2 regions of the Massilia sp. TWR1-2-2 genome follow, and region 1 is predicted to be linked to the other one. Evidence: predicted binding sites of a transcription regulator. Region 1 holds the regulator's gene; the other holds the start of a gene.
The links. Region 1 encodes FNR, which switches genes on or off when oxygen is low (the NO sensors DNR and NnrR bind a similar motif). Its sites were predicted from a motif close to TTGATNNNNATCAA; they were not measured.
Positions count from the first base shown of each region.

Region 1 (11,610 bases):
GTCGAGTCCGGCCGCGGTTCCGGCGGGCGTGCTCAAACGCGCGCCCATTTCGGCGACGAAAACAGCGTAGCGCAGCTGCTGCGCCTCGCGCACTTCAGCAGGCGAGCTGGCCCAGCTCGCTTCGAAACGCCAACTGCCTGGTTTCGGCTGCACCGGCGCCGGCGCCGGCGCCGCGCGCGGTGACCAAGGGTATTCGGCTGCAAGTTGCATGGTCGAGTCGCTTCCTTAGTTTGACGGCGGATAGAGACTGATCAGGCGGTTTTGGCGCCAGTTCAGCCGCATCAGCGCCAGCGTGCCGATCGGACGCACGCCGCGCCGGCGGTTCGCTGCGCCGATCGCAAACAGTAGGCGCTGCTTGGCGAAAATCATGCGCAGGCCTGCCACCAGATCGGTTTCCGGATCCCATGCCTGGATCGCCTCGGAGCCGGCGCCGTTGACTTCCATGATGGTGAAGCCGGCGCCGCGCGACAGTTGCCGCGCGCTGCCGAAGCGCACGTCGAAGCGGCCGAAGTAAAACTCGCGCATGTCGCGCGCGATGGCATCGATTGCCGCAGTCAGCTCGGCGCTGATCAGGGCGCCGCCATCGCGGTACAACCCGCCGACGCGGGTCGAACCGATGGTGGCGAGGCGTATCAGCTGCCCAGCGGCGGGGATCTGATCGAGGTCGAGCCCGCTGCTGTGGGCGGACGAACCGAGCACGCGGCCGGCGCGCGGATCGGCGGCGATCAATTGGCGGACAGTTGAGGCGCCGTCGCCGACAACACGCGGGAATTCGCGCAGCGCCAGTCCGATCAGCCGGCCGGCGCCGCTGACCGGGTCGCGGGCATAGAAAATGCCAGCCTCGTTGTCGTCGTCAAGGTATTGCTGCAGCACGACAACCTCGCCGGCCGGATAGCGGTCGGCGTAGGCGCGCAGCGCTGCTGGCGAATCGAGTTTGCAGACGCCGTAGCCGCATAAGCCGAGATCGGGCTTGGCTACCAGCGGGAACTGAAGTGCGGCTCTGGCCAGCAGCGCCGCCAACTGCGTGTCCGAATAGCACGCCGCATCACGCAGGCCGATGTGGGCGGCGGTAACGGCGCGCGCGCGCGCGCCCATCGCATTGAAATATTCGAGTTTGCCCTCTCCGACCAAGCCACCGGCCGTGATGCCTGGATTGGCCGCGCTCGGCAACGTAATGCTGCCGTACCGCAGCGCCAGCCAGCTCCACTGGATCACCAGCGGAATGCAGATCAGCCACTTCGGCATTTGCTCGAGCGCGCTGCGGCGAGGGACGGGCTGCTGGCCGTCCGTGCGGGGCGGCAGCGGCAGGCCGGGCGAGTCAACAAGCATATGATCCTTGTGCCAAATGGGACAATCGTGCAGATTTACAGATCAGCTCGCTATACTCTGTGCGGACGCGCACCCTCGTTGACAAATTCAGCACGGGCCGATCAGCGCCAACTGATGCGCAGAGCCAATCAGCATCGCTCGCACCAGCCGTATAGTGGCGCAACGCACATACAACAGAGTGTTGCGCGGGGCGCAGATTGCTGTCTTCCACACCCGTTTCTTGTTGCTACTTGTTGGTACTCAAGTAGACTAATGAATTCTCTGTAGCAATAAAAACGCAATGCGTCTGCTTCAATTCCTTGCAAGGCTCTTCTTCGGGTCGACGCCGAAAATGCGCCGCGTCATGGCGTACTGGGCCTCTACTGCGCTGGTGTACGGATTTTGCATGAGCATTCTGGCGCGCGAGCAGGCAGGCGGCGTGGTGCCGCCAATCCAGGCCTGGCTGGTCATCGCCCTCGGCCTGGCCAGCCTGCTGACGTTCTACGTGTTGCTGCGCTGCGCCCGGCGCTTCGACATCCCGAACTGGAAGCTGGCTCTCCGGCAAGCCCAGTTCGCGATCGTCTTCGACCTGGCGCTGTACGCCGTGCTCGACACGCTGCGCGGCGCCATGCTGATCGGCCTGCCGGTCGTCATCGTTTTCTGCGCGTTTGCGCTGCGCCCGCGCCAGACCGTCGTGCTGAGCGCTTGCGCCATCGCCGGCCTGGCGGCGACCATGACGGCGATGGTCCTGTCGAACCCGGCGCACTACCCGCTGTATACCGAAAGCGTGTACTTTGCGCTGACCACATTCGGCATGGTGTCGGTCACCGCCATCACCGGCGAACTGCACCGCGTGCGCGGCCAGCTGGTCAACGCGGTCGACACCATCGGCACCCTGGCCACGACCGACGAACTGACGTTGCTGGCCAACCGGCGCCACATGAACCACTTGCTGGCGCTCGAGGAGAGCCGCCGCGCCGCCGCGCCGCAGCATGTCTGCGTGGCCCTGATCGACATCGATTTCTTCAAGGCGATCAATGACAAGTACGGCCACGCCGCCGGCGACGCCGTCCTCAAGTCATTCGCCGACGTGGCCGGCGCCACGCTGCGCGCCGGCGATACGCTGGCGCGCTGGGGCGGCGAGGAATTCCTGCTCCTGATGCCCGATACGCGCCTCGACGAGGCGGTGGCCGTGATCGAGCGGATGGCCGCGCGGATCGGCGCGCTGCCGCTCGCCGCCGTCGATCCGGCACTGCGGATCACGTTCTCGGCCGGTGTAGCCGCTTCGCTGCCGCTGGAACGGTTCGACCAGGCGATCCACCGCGCCGACGAGGCGATGTACCGCGCCAAGGCCAACGGCCGCAACTGCGTGCTGGCGGCGTGAGCGTGCGACGGCGCGGCGCTCACCCCGCGACGGCGCCGTACAATGGCGGTCCACGCATCGCTTCCGCTCCCACCACCCGAAAGCGCTTCCCTGTCCCCCTGTTGCTGGCTTTCTTGCTGCTGTTGCCCCGCAGCGTCGCGCTGGCCGGCGCACCGGTGCAGATCCTGGCCGAAGACGCCGCCAGTCCATGGTCGAACCGCGACGGCACCGACTATGCCAACGACCTGGTAGGCGCCGCCTTCTAGGCGGCCGGCGTTGCCATCGACCTGACCGTGGTGCCCTACGCGCGCTGCAAGACGCTGGTCAAGCAAGGCGGCGCCGTCGCCTGCTTCAGCATGTCGGACGATCTCGACATGGCCAAGCTGGTGCGCTTCTCCGACAAGCCGCTGTTCAGCGTCAGGCCGCGCTGTTACTACCATGTGGGCCGCGCGCCGCGCGCCAACTCGTCGCGCAGCTTGGCGCCGGCATGCGCGTTGGCATTGTCCTCGGCGACGAATATCCCCCTTTCGTGGCGCAGATGGCGGCGCGCGGCGTGGTGCTCGATAACGGCCGCTCCGACGTTGCCTACTTGCGCAAGCTGGCCGCCGGCCGCCTCGACTTCGCGCTGGTCATGACCGACGAGATGCGCAGCGAGGAGCCGATTCAGGCGCACGCCAGCGTGAAGGAGATCGGCTTCGCCTTCCAGGGTACGCCGATGGGCGCGTATATCGGCTTCAGCGTACTGCATGCCGACGGCGACGCGCAGCGGCGCAACTTCAACGCCGGCTTCCAGGCGATTCACGACAACGGCACCCGCAAACTGGTGCAGGCGCGCTGAAAATTGCGTTGCTCGGTCTACTGCCCGGAGTAAGCCGCGCCGCGCCAATCGCGTTGTCCAACGAAGATGTTGTCAAACATAATTGTTACCAATTGTATGGACCTGGCTGCGCTTGGCAGTCGGCCGTACCGTATCCAATTGACAAGGTCGACACTTGTGTTGGGCCGCCGGCCTGCAACTCGTCGGAGGTAGCAACGTCAATCCGTGACGATCCGATAACTCCCCATCTAATCAAATAGATATCGAACAATGTTGGCCCGCGCCGACATGTGTCCGTTCGGGTTATCAAGCCGATATTGTCGATCTCATCATGGCAGTTTTGACGGCTTGCGGCTGGCAGTCTCGGCCATTACCATCGCCGCAAGTTTCAATCCGCCCGCAACCTTCTTGCCCTCCTCACCTGGAAATCACGCATGCCGAAAACCCGCCTCACCCCACGTTCCGTCACCTCGTCGATGCATCTGCTGGCAGCGGCCATCGGCGCCGCTGCCACCGTCCTGGTCGCAGTCACGCCGGCCGCCGCCGCCGATTTCAGCGATGGCGTCCACCAGTACGCCCGCGGCCGCATCTTGTTCGAGGCGCGTGCCGGCCTGTCCGGCGACGAGCTGGAAAAAATCCTCAAGACCCATGGCGGCGGCAAGCGACGCAAGATGGGCCAGAGCAACCTGAACATCGTCGAGCTGCCCGCCGGCGCGTCGGAAGCGGCCCTCGTCGAGCGGCTGCGCCGCCATCCCGCCTTCAAATACGTCGAACTCGATCGCCGCGTCAAAAGCACGCTGGCCGTCAACGATCCGTATGCCGGCAGCGAATGGCACCTCGGCAAGATCGGCGCCACCACCGCGTGGGACACCACCCAGGGCGCCGGCGTCACCATCGCGATACTCGATTCCGGCGTCGACGGCAGCCACCCGGACCTGGTGCCTAACCTGGTGCCCGGCTACAACACGCACGGCAACAACACCGACACCGCCGACGTCTGCGGCCACGGCACCGCCGTCGCCGGCTCGGCCGCGGCGCGCACCAACAACGGCGCCGGGGTCGCCGGGGTTGCCGGGCTGGCGAAGATCATGCCGATCCGCGTCGCCTACAAGGACGCCGGCGGCGGTTGCTATGCCTATACCAGCACGATCGCCGCCGGAATCACCTGGGCTGCCGACAACGGCGCCCGCATCGCCAACGTCAGCTTCGGTCCGCTGGCCGGCAGCGCCACCATCCAGAGCGCCGCGCAGTACATGAAAAACAAGGGCGGCCTGGTATTCGTTTCCGCGGGCAACAACGGCGTCGATGAAAACATCGTGCCGTCCAACACCTTGATCGCCGTCTCGGCCACCGATTCGGCCGACGCCAAGGCCAGCTGGTCGAGCTACGGCGCCTTCGTATCGCTGGCCGCACCGGGCGCCGGCATCTGGACCACGTCGCAAGGCGGCGCCTACAACGGCTGGAACGGCACCTCGTTCGCCAGCCCGGTCGCCGCCGGCGTCGCCGCGCTGATGATGGCCGCCGCGCCATCGCTCGACGGCGCCGCGATCGAGCAGGCGCTGTTTGCCTCCGCCGTGCCGCTCGGTGCGGCAGGGCGCGATCCGCTGTTCGGCTATGGCCGCGTCGACGCCGCCGCCGGCGTGCGCGCCGTGCTGGCCAAGGTCGTCGTCGCCGACACCCAGGCGCCGACCACGGCAATCACCTCGCCGGCGGCCAGTTCCAGCGTCAGCGGCAGCGTCACGGTCGCTGTCGACGCCGCCGACAATGTCGGCGTCGACCGGGTCGAACTGAAGGCTAACGGCACCGTCGTCGGTTCCGACATCGCCAGCCCGTTCAGCTTTGCGTGGAATTCGGCGGGCGTGCCGAACGGCATGAACACGCTGGTCGCCACGGCCTACGACAAGGCCGGCAATGCCACCGCGTCGAACCCGGTGTCGGTCAGCGTCGCCAACGCGGTGCCGCCGCCCGCCGCCGACACCACGGCGCCGACCGTGAAAATCGACAATCCGGTTTCGGGCACCGTCAGCGGCGCCGTCATCATCAGCGTCAGCGCCAACGATAACAGCGGCACGGCAGGAATGATTCAGTCGATTTACATCGACAATGCACTCGTCAGCAATGGCAACGGCGGCTCGCTCGCCTACACCTGGCAGACGCGCCGCTGGATGACCGGCTCGCACGCCATCAAGGTCGTGGCGAAAGACGCGGCCGGCAACTGGGCCAGCTCGACGGTGCAGGTCGTGGTCGTGCGCTGATCGCAGTGCAACATGTAACGGGGCGACGGCAGTAATGGCCGTCGCTCCTTCTTTCATGCTGCGCGCTTGAACGTGCTTAATTTTTAGGCAGGCCGATAATTAGGTCACTCGTACTGGTACAAGCGCGTTTTATGTGGTCATCTTACCCACAGAATCTGTGGACAGAATTCTATAAAGATAATGTTGACTAGGAAGCCACTTCTGTTCGGGCGTGCGCTCAGGCGAAGTCCCTGAACGTCGCGCCCGTCAGCCCAACGATGATACCGAGCGCAAATGCGCCTGCCGGTGCGCCCACTGCGGCGATGACGGTCGCGCGCGAATTGGGAACGGGCGCTGGGCCAAAGCGGTTGGCGCCCGCCGAGCCCCGCGCGAAGGTCGCATACAGCCCAAGCGCAACGTTGTCGAACGGCACGATCGCCGCAAGCGAGCACCCGCCCGAGCGGTCCAGGTCGTTCAGGCGGCGTATCATCAGCACGAACGTCGCGGGGATGAACGCCAGATAGGAGGTCAAAATCACCGTCATCGCCACCATCGGTGAAAAAGCCGCGACACTGGCGGTGGCTACGCACAAGACCGCCATTGTCAGCACGCAGCAATAGGTGAAGTAACGCAGGCGGCCGATCCTGCCGTTCACCGTCAGCAAACTGGGCTGGTAGCGGTCGGCACCGGCCGGGTTCGCCATGGCATCGCCAAAAGTAGTTTCCAAGATGTCTCCCTGCATGAGCGGCCGTTTCTGGCTGCAGCGCCTTTGCTGCGGCGCGGTCGGGGCCGGCCAGGAACCCGGGTCGATAGTGACGATTTGCATGGAGCTCATCTTGGCGTAGAGCAAGAGAGTCTCCTCTGCTGTCGAGCAGTTCTGCTCACTGTTCAAACATTTCCTTGATCTACATCAAATTCTGCATTGATCCCGGGCCACTTTGCCTGCTGCGCCGGTGTCTACAGCAGGTAGTGGTTCGGTAACGTCTCAGCTGTCGAGGAGGAATGATGGATAACGCACACGCATCGCCAATTGGCGCAATGAATATCATGGACGACTCTGGTCACCGGCAAATGAATTGGAACATGGCCAATTCCAGGGAAATCGCCGCCGCACAGAAGACTTTCGACCGCCTGGTCAAGCAGGGATACGCCGCGTTCGGCGCCATCAGCCGCACCGACGCCAAGCGGGCGATCACGGCCTTCGATCCGACCATGGAAGAAGTGGTCATGGTGCCGCGTATCGTCGGCGGCTAAGTTGCCAGTGCTGGATCGGGCAAGCTGGCTTTTCGCGCGCTGCACCGCGTGGTGGCAGGCAGCACGGCGCACGCGCGAAAAGCTGCGGCAAGAGGCGTTGCAACGGGCCCATGCCGAGCAACGGGCGCTGTCGCTCCTGCTCGGCCTGCTCAACGCCGAGCAGCGCCGCGAATTCCAGGCCCACGGCTACTTTCACGTCATCGGCGGCAGCACCGGCGACCGCTACCGCATCCGGCTCGACTCGGCCGTCAACATCGACGTCCTCGGCGAACACGGCATCATCCGCTATCACCTGTGCGCGCGGCCCACCGGCAGCCTGCCGATGTACGACGTGATGGCGGGCCAGTTATTGCATCTGCAAGACAGCAGCGCCGAGATCGGTTTCCTGTCGCAGGCGAACCGGCATGTCACGCTGTCATTTGCCGCGATGGGACGCTGGCAGGAGCGCTGACGCGGCGCTGCCCTGTGGTTTGCGCGGCTTGGCGCGACAGATTCACGTCTCCGCCAGCGCATTGACGCGGCTGCGGCGAATTCGTCCATACGCAGGCGTATAATGAACGTGGATGTCCGCGCCGCGGACATGCCGCAACTTGAATGCCGCCAATGCTTGCTTCTTCGTCACCAACCGCTCTGCCGCAGCTGAACATCACTGCCCTCAAGGCAAGTTGCGCCAACTGCAGCATGCACCAGCTGTGCCTGCCGATGGGCCTTGACGCGGCGGAAATCGTCCGCCTCGACGAAGTGATCGGCCTGCGCCGCCGCATCGCCCGCGACGAGCGCCTGTATCAGATGGACCAGCCATTCCGCAGCCTGTACGCGATCCGCTTCGGCCACTTCAAGACTTACCAGGTCAATGCCGCCGGCGACGAGCAGATTACCGGCTTCCAGATGGCCGGCGAACTGCTTGGCATGGACGCCATCAGCGGCGAACGCCACCACTGCGACGCCGTCGCCCTCGAAGACAGCGAGGTCTGCGAGATTCCGTTCGACGGCCTCGAGCACCTGTTCGCGCACGTGCCGACCTTGCTGCGCCATTTCCACCGCATCATGAGCACCGAAATCACGCGCGAGCAAAACGTCATGCTGCTGCTCGGTAACATGCAGGCTGAGCAGCGCTTCGCCGTTTTCCTCACCAACCTGTCGGCCCGCTACGCCGCGCGCGGTTATTCGGCCACCGCGTTCCAGTTGCGCATGTCGCGCGAAGACATCGGCAACTACCTCGGCCTGACCATCGAGAGCATCAGCCGGCTGCTGTCGCGCTTCAAGAAGCAGGGCCTGCTCAAGGTCGACAAGCGCGAAGTGACGCTGCTGCAGCCGGCGCTGCTCAAGGCAATGGCCGCCGGCACCGAGCGCTGCAGCCCGATGGCGTAAAGCCCACGATTAAAACGGCGCCCGCTGGTCGGGCGGCGTGACCACCAGATACATCGTCAGCAAACTCGACAGGGCACACACGCTCCACAACGCAAAAAAGCCGACGCTGTAGACCGCCGTCGGCGTAATGCCTGACGCCGCCAGGTACGCCAGGTCGGCCGGATCGAACACCGAGAACACGCAGCCTTCCGCCAGCGCCGCCGCCAGGAACGAAGGCCACAATACCGTCATCGCCAGCCGCCGCATGCTGCCCCTCACGGCGCCGGCGCCGTCGGTGCGTCGGCGTGGATCGCCAGCGCGCTCTCGCGCGGCCAGCTCCAGCTGCGCGCCACCCGCCATTCGCGCCGCGCGCCCTCCACCACCACCTGCCAGTGGGTCGCTTCGAGCTTTGCCACCGGCACCGCGAAGCGGCCGTCGCTGCCGGGCCGCGCCAGCAGCTGCAGGTCCTTGCCAGGCTGGGTCGGGTGCGCCAGGTAGATGTGCAGCGGCGCCTGCAGCGGCGCGCCGCCACTGGTCACCGCGCCGCTCAGCACCCCCGCGCCGGCGTCGTAGCTTGCCTCGAACGCGATCGCCAGCGCCGTCGCCGCGCGGTCGCGCCGCAAATCCTGGTTGATCGCCTTGCCCTGCTTGTAGTAGTCGTCGACCACCATCGCGTCGGGCCGCGACAGCGCCAGCGAGCCGGCCACGCCGCCGCCGACGAGCACGAACACAGGGCCGATCATCAGCAACCACGGCCAGCGGTGGCTGTACCACGGACGGACCGGCGCTGCGGCCGGGGATGCGACAGTCGATGCGATTGGCATGGAGATTTCCTTGATCATGGTTTCGGAACGATGAAGACCGCTTTTTCGGTCACCTTCAGCGCCGGGTCGTCGAGCGCCGTGAGCACGAACTCGATCTGGTTCGATCCGGTCGCGGCGGCGCTCCTCGGCACCCTCACCCGCACCGGCACGGCGCGCGCGCTGGCCCCTTCGAGTCGCGCCAGCTCGGGCGAAGCCAGGCTGATCGACGCCAGCCCCGACACCGACACGCGGAACGTATGCGCCTTCTCGGCCGTGTTCATCACCTGCAGCCGGTAGACGTTTTCGATGATGCCGTCCTCGACTTCGCGCCCCATGGCGCCGCGGTCGCGGATGACGTCGAGCTTGAGCGGCGTGCGCAGCGCCAGCGCGGCGCCGACGGCGAACACGATCGCCCCCAGCAGCGCGCAGTAAACCAGGATGCGCGGGCGCACCAGCTGGCGCCGCACCCGCGCCATGCTCCAGCCGTTGGCCATCGCATTGCCGGTCGAATAGCGGATCAGTCCTGGCGGCTTGTCCACTTTGGCCATCACCGTATTGCACGCGTCGATGCAGGCGGCGCAGCCGATGCACTCGTACTGCAGGCCGTCGCGGATGTCGATGCCGGTCGGGCACACCTGCACGCACAGGCTGCAGTCGATGCAGTCGCCCGCTTTCGGCAGCGCCAGCGTGGCGAAGCTTTTTTCCGGCGCCGCCTTGGCCTGCGCGCCGCGCGGCTCGCCGCGCGCCACGTCATACGTGACGATCAGCGTGTCCTGGTCGAACATCGCGCTCTGGAAGCGCGCATACGGGCACATGTACTTGCACACCTGCTCGCGCAGCCAGCCGGCGTTGCCGTAGGTTGCCAGCGCATAGAACAGCACCCAGAACGTCTCCCACGACGACAACTGCAGATTCCACAACTGGTTCGCCAGGCGCTCCACCGGCACGAAGTAGCCGACAAAGCTCAGGCCCGTCAACAGCGCCACCGCCAGCCAGGCCGAATGCTTGGCGACCTTGCGCGCGGCCTTGCCGACGCTCCAGGGCTGGCGGTCGAGCCGGATGCGGGCGCTGCGCGCACCTTCGATGCGCCGCTCGATCCACATGAAAATCTCGGTGTACACCGTCTGCGGGCAGGCGAACCCGCACCACACCCGTCCTGCCACCGCCGTCACCAGGAACAGCGCAAAGGCGCAGATGATCAGCAACGCGGCCAGGTAGATGAAGTCCTGCGGCCACAGCACCACGCCAAAAATATAGAACTTGCGCTCACCGAGGTCGAACAGCACCGCCTGGCGGCCGTTCCAGTTCAGCCACGGCAGGCCGTAGAACACGAGCTGGGTAAGCCACACGCAGGCCCAGCGCAGCGTCGCATACGGCCCCTTCGCCTCGCGCGGATAGATTTCCTCGCGTTTGGCGTACATCTTGATGATTGCCTCGCGCGGCGCTGCCTCGTTCATTTTTTCGGCACCGCCGCCGGTTGATTCGACAGGCCCCACACGTACGCTGCCAGCAGGTGCACCTTCGGCTCGCCGAGGAAGGCGTCGAACGCGGGCATCGTATTGCTGCGGCCCTTGTTGACCGTCTCGATGATGGTGTCGGCGTTACCGCCGTACAGCCACACCTTGTCGGTCAGGTTCGGCGCGCCCAGCGCCTGGTTGCCGCCGCCGTCGGCGCCGTGGCAGGCGACACAGGCGGCAAACTTCTGCTTGCCGAAGGCGACCTTGATCGGATCGGTGGTCAGGTTCGACAGGCTGCGCACGTAATGGGCGACGTTCTCGACGTCCTTGTCCGACCCCACCGCAGCGCCCATCGGCGGCATCATGCCGCTGCGCCCGTGCATGATGGTCGTCTTGATCATCGCCGCGTCGCCGCCGTACAGCCAGTCGCCGTCGGTCAGGTTCGGAAAGCCCTTGTTGCCGCGCGCGTCAGAGCCGTGGCACTGGGCGCAGTAGGTCAGGAACAGCCGCTCGCCGATCGCCTGCGCCTGCGGGTCCGCCGCCACCGTCTTCAGATCGAGCTTGGCGTAGCGCTCGAACAGCGGGCCGTATTCGGCGTCCGCCTTTTTGAGTTCGGTCTGGTATTCGCCCGACGACTTCCAGCCGAAGCTGCCGGCGTAGCTGCCCAGGCCCGGATACAGCACCAGGTACACCAGCGCGAACACGATCGTCAGGTAGAACAGCCACATCCACCAGCGCGGCATCGGCGTGTTCAGCTCCGTCAGGTCTTCATCCCATACGTGGCCGGTGGTGCCGGGACCGGCGGGCGAGCCTTCCGGGATCTCCTTGACGCGGTGGATCGATTGGGACCAGAGCAGCAGGCCGCAGCCGGCGATCGACAGCAGCGTGATGACGGCGATGTAGTAGTCCCAGAAGCCGTTGGTGAAATCAGCCATGACCGCTGTCCTCCTCGTCGGCGAACGGCAGTGCCGCCGCCGTCGCAAAATCCTGTCCGCGCTTGAGCACGAAGGTCCACAGCAGGATG
Region 1 covers NZ_JAFCWM010000001.1:252,431-264,040, reverse strand. Annotated here, with positions in the region: gene ACP7DD_RS01410 (GNAT family N-acetyltransferase) at 1-210, opposite strand, end outside; gene ACP7DD_RS01405 (hypothetical protein) at 226-1,329, opposite strand; gene ACP7DD_RS01400 (GGDEF domain-containing protein) at 1,715-2,692, shown strand; gene ACP7DD_RS01395 (hypothetical protein) at 2,794-2,937, shown strand; gene ACP7DD_RS01390 (hypothetical protein) at 3,159-3,509, shown strand; gene ACP7DD_RS01385 (S8 family serine peptidase) at 3,923-5,743, shown strand; gene ACP7DD_RS01380 (DUF805 domain-containing protein) at 5,961-6,572, opposite strand; gene ACP7DD_RS01375 (hypothetical protein) at 6,806-6,976, shown strand; gene ACP7DD_RS01370 (hypothetical protein) at 6,978-7,427, shown strand; gene fnr (fumarate/nitrate reduction transcriptional regulator Fnr) at 7,571-8,347, shown strand; gene ACP7DD_RS01360 (hypothetical protein) at 8,357-8,605, opposite strand; gene ACP7DD_RS01355 (FixH family protein) at 8,602-9,150, opposite strand; gene ccoG (cytochrome c oxidase accessory protein CcoG) at 9,165-10,586, opposite strand; gene ccoP (cytochrome-c oxidase, cbb3-type subunit III) at 10,583-11,521, opposite strand; gene ACP7DD_RS01340 (cbb3-type cytochrome oxidase subunit 3) at 11,514-11,610, opposite strand, start outside.

Region 2 (11,610 bases), on a different contig from region 1:
TGCTCCCATTCGTCCTGGCTCCTGAGCAGCGGGAAGTCGAGCGCGGCGATGTCGATGCGGCGCAGCTCGTGGCCGCCTTCGACGGCGCCCCTGGCGTAGGCTTCCTCCAGCGCGCCGCACAGGTGCCCGCCGCCGCTGTCGGGATGCCCCTGGATCAACAAGACGCGCTTGAACATGCCATTCCGCCCGCAGGCCATGCCGGCCCCGGCGTTCGGGCGCCGGACCAAGGCCGCAGCAACAACTGTCGTTGTCCGGACGCCGGCCACTTTGATATGCATCAAGGCTGCTCGCTCGGCGCACCGACAGACTACCTGTTCGACTATTCGCCAATAGCGCCAGCGCGCGTCGCAGCGCCTTTTTTTCCAGGGGACACAGCATGTTCAAACGAATCCTGTTGCCGACCGATGGCTCAGAGCAATCCGAGCGCGCCATTCTTGCCGCTGTCGCCTTCGCCAAGGAGCTTGGCGCCGAGGTGCTCGGCCTGACCGTCGTGCCGCAGTTCCACACGTTCACCTACCATGCCGAAATGGTGGAAGACACGTCGGACCAGTTCGCCGTCGACAGCGCCAAGCGCGCAGTGACGTACCTGGAATTCATCAGCGGCGCGGCGCGCGAGGCCGGCATCGCCTGCACCTGCGAACAAGTGATGTCGGACGATCCCTGGAAAGTGATCGTCGATGCCGCGGTCAGCCGCCAGTGCGACCTGATCGCGATGGGCTCGCACGGGCGGCGCGGCATTGCCGGCGTGCTGCTCGGCAGCCAGACGCAAAAGGTGCTGGTGCACAGCAAGGTGCCGGTGCTGATCTTCCGCTAGGCAATGCGGCCGCCGGCCGGTTTCTCTTTTTTTGATTTGCATCAAAGCGGTTTTCCGGCGTCGTGGCCCACCCTGAAAAGGGGCCGCCTTTTCCTGGCGGCGCCCGTTTTTGCAAGAGGTTGATCATGAACTTCAACACGACCAGTTCGATGGCAAAGAATGTTGCCGAAATGATGAGCAAGGCACGCCGCGCGATGGCGCAGCGGATGGAGCGCCTGGCCCGCACACCTGACGATCAGTTCGCGGACGGATTTAACGACCTGATCGCCGAGCTTGAGATCAGCTTTCGCGACGAGGAAGCGGTGATGGAAGCACTTCATTACCCGGCGCTGCGCGGTCACCGTGAGCAACACGCGCGCGCGCTCGCCGCCCTGCACCACGCCCAGCCGCACGTCGAAGGCGGCGATGTCAAGCTTGGCCGCGAGGCGCTGCAGTTGCTGCCGAAGTGGCTGCTGCTGCACCGCTCGACGATGGACCTGACCCTGGCCAACGCCACGCGGGCGCAAGCGCCGCGTGCGCGCCGGCACACAGGCGCCGCGCGCGCCGACGGTCGGCATGACCGCCGCGCGCGCTACGGCAATGTACAAGCCGATAAGGAGCGAGAGCGTGTTTAGCCACATATTGCTGCCGACCGACGGCAGCGCCGATTCAGAAGCGGCGATCGTGTCGTGCATTCGTCTCGCGCAGGCCACCGGCGCGGCCATCACCGGCGTTCACGTGATGCCGGTGTTGCACCTGTTTACCTACGAGCCTGGGGTGACAGAAGCGGTACATGCCCAGGTGCGCCAGGAGAACGAAAGGCACGCCAAGCGCTACCTCGAGCACATCGAGCAGATGGCCAGCGACGCCGGTGTCAAATGCAACACGCTGCTGCTGATGTCGGACTATCCGTTCGACGCCATCATCGACGCGGCGCGCAACGCCAACTGCGACCTGGTGGCGATGGCGTCGCATGGCCGCAAAGGCGTCAAGGCCATGTTGCTGGGCAGCGAAACCCACAAGGTGCTGACCCACAGCGCGATCCCGGTGCTGGTGTTCCCGCACGGCAGCGGCACGGCGACGGCTGCCGAATTTACCAGCTGACGGTGCTTGCCGCGCCGAACGCCGGCGCGTCGCCGCTCAGGTGGCCACGCCCTGCTCGGTGTGGCCGAACCCCTTGGTGTAGTCGAGAATCGAGATCACCTGCGGCGTGATCTTCAGGAACGCGACCTCATTGGCCTGGCCGTTCTCGCCCCATTCGGCGATCTGCGGCAAGCGCTTGAGCAGGCACGACTTGGCCAGCTCGACATCCGGCCCGGGCGCCAGCAGCTCGGCCAGCGCGCTCATCGACAGGTCCTGGATCTCGCGCCAGTCGTGGTACGGCAAGTTGATGGTCAGCGACACCTTGCTGTTATACCGGACATTGTTGGCTTTCTGACTGTGCTTGCCGATGCCGACGAACAGGTTCAGCTTGTCGTGGGCGAAGCTGATCGTCGTCGCCTGCGGGTAGCCGTCCGGCCGCACGGTCGCCAGCGTCAGGTCGCTGGCGCCGTCGATCACTTTCAGGACGAACTCCTTGAACGCCTGGTCCATGTGCTTCTCCGTTTCGGTTGATTGGATGTCAATGATAGGAGCCGCGGTCGTCCTGCAACCTTGATCTGTATCAAGCATGTTTCAATGACCGCTCCGGCATGCCCGCTTCGCGAGGATGGCGTGGAGGGCTGCGCGGGATGCGGTAAAGGGGGCGCGAGGATGCCGGAGCGGGGCTGCGCAAGGAGGACGCCTAACGGCTGCGGGCGGCTAATGAGCGCCGTGGGCGCGGCCCGGCACGTGCGGGGCGCCGGTCGCCGTTTCACTGCCGGCGTCGATGCGGCGCTGGCAATGGAGGCACGTCAGCGACGCCGGCGCCGCGCGCAGCCGCGTCAGCGGGATCGGGTTGCCGCATACGACGCACAGGCCGCCGGCGCCGAAGTCCAGCCGCTTCATCGCCATGTCGATGTTGTCGAGCCGCGCCAGCTCGTCGCGCAACTGGGCAATGTCGGTGGCGCCCAGCTGGCCGGCTGCCGCCTTGCTGCCATGCTCGGCAAAGAAATTGACCAGCACGCTCTGCTCGTCGCTGTCGTAACCGACCAGCCGGTCGCGGATCGCTTCGAGCACCAGGTGCCGCTCGCTGCGCAGCCGGCTCTCGAGCTCGTCGAGGTCGGATGATGTCAACTGTCTCACGGCGGTCCTTTCGGTTCTGCAGGCGCCGGCCAGGCGGCATGCGAAAGTGTGGCGCACCGAGCTGCCCCCAGTCCTTGCGGCAGATCAAACGTGCACCATTCGCGCGGCGCTGCCACTGTGCAGCCGGTATCGGAAAAACGCGCTACCATTGTGCAATGTGCGCCAACTACACCCCTACCCGCCTCGACGCGATCAGCCAGCACCATGGTCTCGAACGCGCACTGTTCAATTTTCCGGACGAAGCGTTCCCTGGCTACCTGGCGCCGATCCTGCGCGAATCGCGCGATGCCGCCGGCCAAGTCGAGGTGGTGCCGGCGATGTTCGGCATGGTGCCGCACTGGGCCGACACGAAGCTGGCACGCCAGACCTACAACGCGCGCACCGAGACGGTGGCGACCAAGCCGTCGTTCCGCAACGCGTGGAAACGCAATCAGTTCTGCATTGTTCCGGCGGATAACTTTTACGAGCCGTGCTACGACAGCGGCAATCCGGTGCGCTGGCGCATCACCGCAGCCGGCAACGAGCGGCTCGGCATCGCCGGCATCTGGGAGTGGCGCCCGAGCGGACCGGACGGCTTGCCGCTGCTGTCGTTCTCGATGCTGACCATCAATGCCGACGGCCATCCGCTGATGCAGCGCTTCCACAAGCCCGGCGACGAAAAACGCATGCTGGTGCTGCTCGAACCGGGTCAATACCAGGGCTGGCTGGAAGGCGAACTGGTCAACGAGGCCGACATCTACCGCCCTTGGGAAGCCGACCGTCTCACCGCCGAGGCCGCCCCGCTGCCACCGCGAACCAAGGCGGCGCCTGTGGTGGAAGATACATTGTTCTGAATTGTGACATTCGGCTACCTGGTCCAGCAGCTTCGACGACAGCTGGATGCGCCCGGCCGTGCCAGTCGACCAGCGCATCCTTGCGGTCCATGCCGGTGATGATCACCAGCGGAACGTCGCCGACCGCGTCGTAGCCATACTGGCGCTCCTTGCCGTCGATCGGGCTGACGGCGGCGAACGCGCCGCGCTCGGCCGATGGCAGGTAGTGGTGCTCACGTTCGGTGAAGACATGGTTGTTCAGACATCGGCAGCCACAGGTTGAAACGTGGTTGGCCATCTTGCACGCGGTGCCGCAGCCGCCGCGGCACCGCTGGTTCAGGCCACCGGCGACAGCAGCACGCTCTGCGCCTCGGTCGCCGCCTGCGGCAGCGAGATGAAATAGCCCTGCACCTCGTCGCAGCGCAGCGCGCGCAGGATGCTCAGCTGCTTGCCGGTCTCGACGCCCTCGGCGACCACCCGCATGCCGAGCGCGTGCGCCATGGTGATGATGGCCGTAAACAAGATCTTGCCCTGCTCGGTTTGTTCGATGCGGCTGGTGAATGCCTTGTCGACCTTCAGCATGTCAAAGTCGAGCATCTGCAGCTGCGCCAGCGACGAGTAGCCGGTGCCGAAATCGTCGACCAGCAGCTTGATGCCCATGCCGCGAATCTTCGACAGCGATTCGAGCACATGGCTGCTGCCGCCCATCATCGACGACTCGGTCAGTTCAATTTCCAGCAGGCTGGCGGCAATGCCGTGGCGCGCCATTGCGCCGGAAAACACGCGGGCGATATCGGTTTCGTTGAACTGGCGCGACGAGATATTGACCGACACCGGCACCAGGCTCGCTTCCCTGGCCGCCCACTGCGCCAGCTGGCCGCACACCTTGCCGAGCACCAGTTCGCCCAGGCGCACGATCATGCCGGTCCTTTCGGCCAGCGGGATGAATTCGGCCGGTTCGAGCAGGCCGCGGCGCGGGTGCAGCCAGCGCACCAGCGCCTCCATGCTGGTGGCGCGGCTGCTGGCCAGGTCCATGCGCGGCTGGTAGTGGACGACGAATTCGTCGTGCTCGATGGCGCGGCGCAGCTCCTGCTCGAGCTCGAGTTGCTGACGCAGCGCTGCGTAGAACTGCTGATCGAAGAAGCGGAAGCTGCCCTTGCCGCTGGTCTTGACCGAATACATCGCCACGTCGGCGTTCTGCAGCAGCGAGGCGGCATCGTCGCCGTCCGTCGGAAAGCTGCTGATGCCGATCGACGTGCCCAGCACCGCGGTGCCGCCGATCAGCTTGAACTTCGGCCTGAAGGCGGCGATGACGCGCTCGGCGACGATGGCGGCGTCTTCGACGCGCAGGTTGTGTTCCAGGATGACGACGAATTCGTCGCCGCCGAGCCGGATGACGTGGTCGTGCGGGCGCACCGCTTCGGTCAGCCGGTGCGCGGCGTGGCGCAGCAGTTCGTCGCCGGCGGCGTGGCCCATGGCGTCGTTGGCCGCCTTGAAGCCGTCGAGGTCGATGAACAGCAGCGCCAGCGTCTGGCGGTGCTCGCGTGCGCGGCCGATCGCCTGCGGCAGGTACCACTGCAGCCAGTGGCGGTTCGGCAGGCCGGTCAGCGCGTCGTGGTTGCCGCGGTGTTCCAGCGCCGCCACGTGTGCCTTCGATTCGGAAATGTCGCGCAGCGTGATGGCCAGCTTCTGCTCCGAGCGCACCGCCTTGAGCTGCATCCAGCGCGAGCGGTCGGCCCCTTCCGGCTGAAATTCTAGTTCGCCGTCGTAGGAGCCGGTATCGACGGCGCCGCGCAGCACGTCGAGCAGTTCGGCTAACGTGTGGTCGCGGTACAGCGCCGAGAAGCGGCGCCCGATCAGCGTTTCGCGCCGCTGGTGACAAAGCGCGGCGCCGTGCTTGTTGCAGTCGAGCACTTCGAAGTCGTCGACCGCGCCGGTGCCGTTGAACAACATGCCGAGGATGAAAAAGCCGTCGCTGCTGCCTTCGGTGGCCATGCGGTACGTTTCGTCGGTGCGCTGGCTCTCGCGCTTGCGCCAGGTCAGCCGCAGCAGGAAGCCCATGACCACCAGGGCGCCGGCAAACAAGGCGGCGGTGGCGATGATGGCGCGCGACACGGCCGCCGCGCGCGCGGCGTCGAACGGCGCCAGCATGTTCTGCTGGTCGAGGGCGACAAAGGCGGTAAGCGGATACGCGCCGGCCCGGTGCCAGCCGAAATAGCGCGCGCGGCCGTCACTGAACCAGGCGGCGGGGGCCAGCACGCTGCCGCCGGCGGCGGCCAGCGGCGGCAGCGCCAGCCGCACCCGCCGAGGGCGCCCGGCGACGGCGAGCAGCGGCAGGTTGTCGGCGCCGGCCAGCCCGACCACGCCGTCCGGCGCGAAGCGCTGCATGAAGAAGTCGAGCGTCAACTTTTGGGCGGCCACTTGCACCAGCACGACGCCGTCGAAGCGGCCGCCGGCGGCGCGGATCGGGCGCGAGAACTGCAGTTCGACGACGTTGCCGCCGTCATCGATCACCTGGCTGATGACCAGCTGATCGGCAGGCGCGCCGGCATGGATCTGAAAAAAGCGCGCCTGCGCTGCCAGTGCCAGTTCGCCCTGCCGCTTCATGGCGGTGACGAGGCGGCCGTCGCTGGCGAGAATGGCCAGGTTGGAGAACGTGGCGTCGGCAAACATCTCGGCTGACTGCGCCGATTCCAGGTTCAGGCCGTGTGCGGACAGGCCCCAGCTCTCGCGACTCTGGCGCAGCACCAGGTCATGCCAGTTGACGGCGCGCGCCACTTGGTCGGAATAGGCGTGGGCGGTCGTGCGGGCCTGGTCGAGCGCGGCGCGCTCGCCGTCGTCGCGGTCGGCCGCCGCGCTGCCGAGCAGCACGCCCGAGCTCAGCAGGCTGAGCAACAGCGCCGCCAGCAGGCAGGCGGCGATGATGTGCATGTTCGCAACGACGCTGGCGGCAAGGCTGCGAATAGCCTTCGCCGCTCCCTGCCCGACAACGCCTGGCGCGGATCGCATGCTCATGCTCGATGCAATGATGACGTGGGTAACGGTTCAGTATATGAATTTCGCCCTCGCCGCGTCGCGCGCCTTGCGACTACTGCTCTGCCGCGACGCGCTCAATCGATCGGCACGCCGCGCAGGCGCGATACGTCGACCGCAGACAGCGTCCCGCCGTGGTGCCCCCAGCTGGTGCGCAGGTGCGACACCACCGCCGCCACCTCGGCGTCCGACAACGTCGGGCCGAACGGCGGCATGCCGTACGGCCGCGGGTTGCCGTGGGTGCTCGGCGGATAGCCGCCGTTGAGCACCATCCGGATCGCGTTCACCGGATTGGCCGCCCCCACCGCCCGGCTCGCTTCGAGCGACGGATAGGCGCCCGCCGCACCCTTCCCATCGGCGCCATGACACTCGGCGCACTGCGCCTTGTACAGTTCGGCGCCCTGGCGCAGCATCGCCTGCGCGCCCGGCACCACAAGGACGGCGCGCGCCGGCGCGGCCACCGGCAGCGTTGTCAGGTACGCCGCCATCGCGCCGATGTCGGCGTCGCTCGCATGCTGCAAGCTGCCGGCAACGACGTCGGCCATCGGCCCGAACACGGCGCCGCGCGCCGATACACCCGCCTTGAGCAGCTGGCCGATGTCGGCGGCGCTGTCGCCGGAGCCGAGCGGCGGCGCGTACCAGTCCTGCATCGGAATCATGGCGCCGCCCAGGCGCTTGTCGGCGATGCTGCCGCCGAGCGCATTGCGCCCGGTGTGGCACGCGCTGCAATGGCCGAGCCCTTCGACCAGGTAAGCGCCGCGGTTCCATTGCGCCCCCTGCTCCGGCGCGCCGGCGTACTCGCCCTGGTCAAAGTTGACGGCGCGCCAGAGCGGCAGCAGCAAGCGCTGGTTGTACGGGAAGCGCAGCTCGCTGGGCCGGTTCTGCTGCGTGACCGGCGCGATCGTCCGGAAGTAGGCGAACATCGCGTCCGAGTCCGCACGCGCGACTTTCGTGTAGTTCGGATAGGGAAACGCCGGATACAGGAAGCTGCCGTCCTTCGACCTGCCGTTGTGGATGGCCTGCCAGAAGTCGTCGGCCGACCAGGCGCCGATGCCGTGCCCTTGTCGGACGTCAGGTTCGGCGCGTAAATGGTGCCGAACGGCGTCGCCAGGCCGCGCCCGCCGGCGTATTGCTGGCCGCCGCGAACCGTGTGGCAGCCGACGCAGTTGCCGACGCTGGCCAGGTATTGTCCGGCACGTACCTGCGCCGCCGCGTCCGCCACCGGCGCCGGATTGCCGCTGTGCGCCGCACGCGTGGCTTCGATGGCGGCCACCGACCCCAGCCCAAGTATTGCAATTGCCAGCATGGCCAGAGCGATTCGCTTCATGAGATTACCGATCGAATGTTTATTGGGCGCTGCCGCAGGGAGTGGGCAGCGTGACGGCGGCGGCCGGCGCCGGCGCCATGTCGCGCGGGATCGGCTGCGCGGCCAGCCATGCCGAGATGGCGCCGACTTCGTCGGCACTGAGCTGCTTGCTGATGTGCGCCATGCAGTCCAGCGCCCTGGCCTTGCGCGCGCCGTTCTTCCAGGCGCCGATCTGGGCGTTGACGTAGTCGCGCGGCAAGCCGAGCAGGCTCGGTATTGCCGGCAAGGCGCCGCGCAAGGTCTCGCCGTGGCAGGCGCTGCAGGCCGCAATCTTGCGCGACGCGTCGCCCGTCAGCACCAGGCGCCGGCCCAGCGCCATGCTGTCGGCCGACGCCCTGACCGGCTGCGGCGCCGCGTACGGCGGGTGCTGCTCGGAGAAATACTGCGCGATTTCCTTCAGGTACTCGTCCGACATGTGGCCGACCATGTAGGTCATCAAAGGGTAGCTGCGGTTACCGTCGCGGAAATTGATCAACTGGTTGTACAGGTAGCCGGCCGGCTTGCCGGCGATGCGCGGGAAGAAGCCGTCGCTGGTGGCGCGCCCGTCCTTGCCATGACAAGCGACGCAGGCGAGCGCGCGCTGGGCAATGGTGTCGGCCGGTTTGTCGGCGGCAGCGGCGGCATTGCCGAGCAGCGCCGCGGCGAGCAGCGCAACCCCGATCAGTTTGCTGGAAATCGTCATTACCCTGTCTGTTCTGAATGGCATCAGAGGAGTCTAACCAGCCGCGGCAAAACAAAACAGATTCAGTCTGCCGTTATTTTTGCGTATCAGATGAGGTTCCTGATATGGTAAATTGATCGCGTTCTGCCGCTGTTTTTCGGCGCAGCCGCCCAGTACAATTGCACCATTGATGACGATCGAGACCATGGCAGACCAACCCACCCCACCAGCAAACAAGCGTTCCTTCGCCAGCACCATGAAAGCGATCGCGTGGTCGTTCATCGGCCTGCGCAGCAAGCGCGATTTCGACCAGGACGTCGCCGGCGGCATGAATCCGGTGTACGTGATCATCGCCGCGCTGATCGGCACCGTGATCTTTATTGGCGCCATCGTTCTCGCGGTCCGCTTCGCCATCAGCTAGCCGGCCGATGAAACGCTACGAGGCGCTCGCCGAGGACATCGCACAGTCGATCCGCACGGGCGTGATGACGCTGGGCGACCGCCTGCCGTCGGTTCGCCAGGCCGGCGCCAGCCGCGCCGTCAGCGCGTCGACGGTGTTCCAGGCCTATTACCTGCTCGAGGCGCGCGGCCTGATCCGGGCGCGCGAGCGCTCCGGCTACTACGTCATCGCCGGCGCCAGGGCGGTGCTGCCGGAAATCGACAACGCCTCGTTGCCGACGCTTGACTCGACCGAGGTCGACGTCAGCGAGCTGGTGTTCGACATCCTGGCGTCGGCGCAGAACCGCGACGTGGTGCCGTTCGGCTCGGCCTTTCCGAGCCCGCTGCTGTTCCCGTTCGCGCGGCTGGCCAAATCGATGGCCGCCAGCATCCAGAAGATGGATCCCTGGAGCACGGTCGACGACCTGACGCCCGGCAGCCCGGCCTTGCGGCGCCAGATCGCGCTGCGCTACCTGGCCGACGGCATGCACGTGCACACCGACGACATCGTCATCACCAACGGCGCGCTCGAAGCGCTCAGCCTGTGCCTGCACACGGTGGCGCGCCCGGGCGACAGCGTGATCATCGAGTCGCCCACCTTTTATGGCGCTCTGCAGGCGCTCGAGGGGCTGGGGCTCAAGGCGATCCAGGTTGCCACCCACCCGCGCGAAGGAATCGACCTGGCGCAGCTGGCCCTGGCGCTGGAGCGGCACAAGCCGCGCGCCTGCTGGCTGATGACAAATTTCCAGAATCCGCTCGGCGGCCTGATGTCGGACGCAAAGAAGCAGGCGCTGGTGGCCCTGCTGGCCGAGCACGCAGTGCCGCTGATCGAAGACGACGTCTACGGCGAGCTGTATTTCGGCAGCCGCCGGCCGCTGCCGGCGAAAGCGTTCGACAAGACCGGCCTGGTGATGCACTGCTCGTCGTTTTCGAAGTGCCTGGCGCCCGGCTACCGGGTCGGCTGGGCGGCGCCCGGCAAGTTCACCGGCGCGGTGGCGCGGCTGAAATTGTCGCGCACCCTGTCGGCATCGGCGCCGGCGCAGGGCGCCATTGCCGACTACCTGGCCAAGGGCGGCTACGATCGCCACCTGCGCCAGCTGCGCCACGCGCTGTCGGTGCAGCAGACGGCCATGCTGCAGGCGGTGGCGCGCTATTTTCCGCCCGGTACCAAGGCGACGCGGCCGGCCGGCGGCTACTTCGTCTGGGTCGAGCTGCCCGGCCAGGTCGACGTGCTGCAGGTCCAGCGCAGCGCGCTGTCGCTGGGAATCAGCGTGGCGCCCGGCCCGATGTTCTCGGCCGAGCGCAAGTTCCTCAACTGCCTGCGCCTGAACTACGGCCACCCGTGGGACGAGCTCCACGAGGCGGCGATGGCAACGCTGGGCCGGATCATCGCCGCAAATGGCGCCATGGTTGACTAACGCACAGACGGTCCTTGGTGCAAGGATGACAATCGACACCAGTTCATTCACACGACCCAAGGAGATTTACCATGACCCAATCGAAATCGAGCGGCACGCAGAACGAACAATCGGGCAAGCCGCAATCGGAAACAGAAGCCGATGCCAAGTCGTCGGTCAAGCAGCACGACAAAAGCAGCCATGACCACATGAGCCGCGAAAAAGCCGGCAGCCACGAAGGTGCCGGCGGTGGTGCCAAGCAAGAGCAAAAGCACTAATACCACCTGACTCGTTTCGTCCACACGGAGCCACGCCGCAATCGCAGCCTGGCTCCGTTGGCATTTCCCCGCCATTCTGTTCAAGGAGAAACTATGTATCCCACCACGCTGTTGCCGACCCGCCGCGAAAAACCGTGGCGCACGCCCGCCCTGTTCGCCGCGGCCGCCGGACTCGCCGCCGCCTTTGTCGTCGTGCAGGCCAAGAAGAAATCTGTAGAAGCAAAACATCTACCCGCCGGCAAGTTCATCGACGTCGATGGCGTGCGGCTGCACTACATCGAGCGCGGCGCAGGCCCGGCGCTGGTGCTGTTGCATGGCAATGGCCTGTTTGCCGACGATTTCGCCTTCAGCGGCCTGATGGAACAGGCGGCCAGCACGCATCGCGTGATCGCCTTCGACCGTCCCGGTTTCGGCTACAGCGAGCGGCCATCGCATACCTGCTGGACGCCGGAAGCGCAGGCGCGCCTGCTGTACAACGCCCTGCACGAACTGCGCGTGGAGCGGCCGATCGTCGTCGGCCATTCGCTCGGCACCCAGGTGGCGCTGGCGATGGCGCTCGACTACCCGCGCTACGTGCGGGCCATCGCGCTGGTGGGCGGCTATTTCTAT
Region 2 covers NZ_JAFCWM010000004.1:189,627-201,236, reverse strand. Annotated here, with positions in the region: gene ACP7DD_RS05910 (NAD(P)H-dependent oxidoreductase) at 1-176, opposite strand, end outside; gene ACP7DD_RS05905 (universal stress protein) at 377-814, shown strand; gene ACP7DD_RS05900 (hemerythrin domain-containing protein) at 940-1,428, shown strand; gene ACP7DD_RS05895 (universal stress protein) at 1,421-1,897, shown strand; gene ACP7DD_RS05890 (pyridoxamine 5'-phosphate oxidase family protein) at 1,934-2,386, opposite strand; gene ACP7DD_RS05885 (TraR/DksA family transcriptional regulator) at 2,594-3,016, opposite strand; gene ACP7DD_RS05880 (SOS response-associated peptidase) at 3,172-3,849, shown strand; gene ACP7DD_RS05875 (hypothetical protein) at 3,779-4,126, opposite strand; gene ACP7DD_RS05870 (bifunctional diguanylate cyclase/phosphodiesterase) at 4,165-6,843, opposite strand; gene ACP7DD_RS05865 (c-type cytochrome) at 6,939-7,784, opposite strand; gene ACP7DD_RS05860 (c-type cytochrome) at 8,208-8,909, opposite strand; gene ACP7DD_RS05855 (hypothetical protein) at 8,943-9,146, opposite strand; gene ACP7DD_RS05850 (DUF2970 domain-containing protein) at 9,145-9,309, shown strand; gene ACP7DD_RS05845 (PLP-dependent aminotransferase family protein) at 9,317-10,744, shown strand; gene ACP7DD_RS05840 (hypothetical protein) at 10,816-11,001, shown strand; gene ACP7DD_RS05835 (alpha/beta fold hydrolase) at 11,095-11,610, shown strand, end outside.
Region 2: a site for FNR is predicted at 3,091-3,104, ahead of ACP7DD_RS05885 (TraR/DksA family transcriptional regulator). Genes of this name have one in related genera too.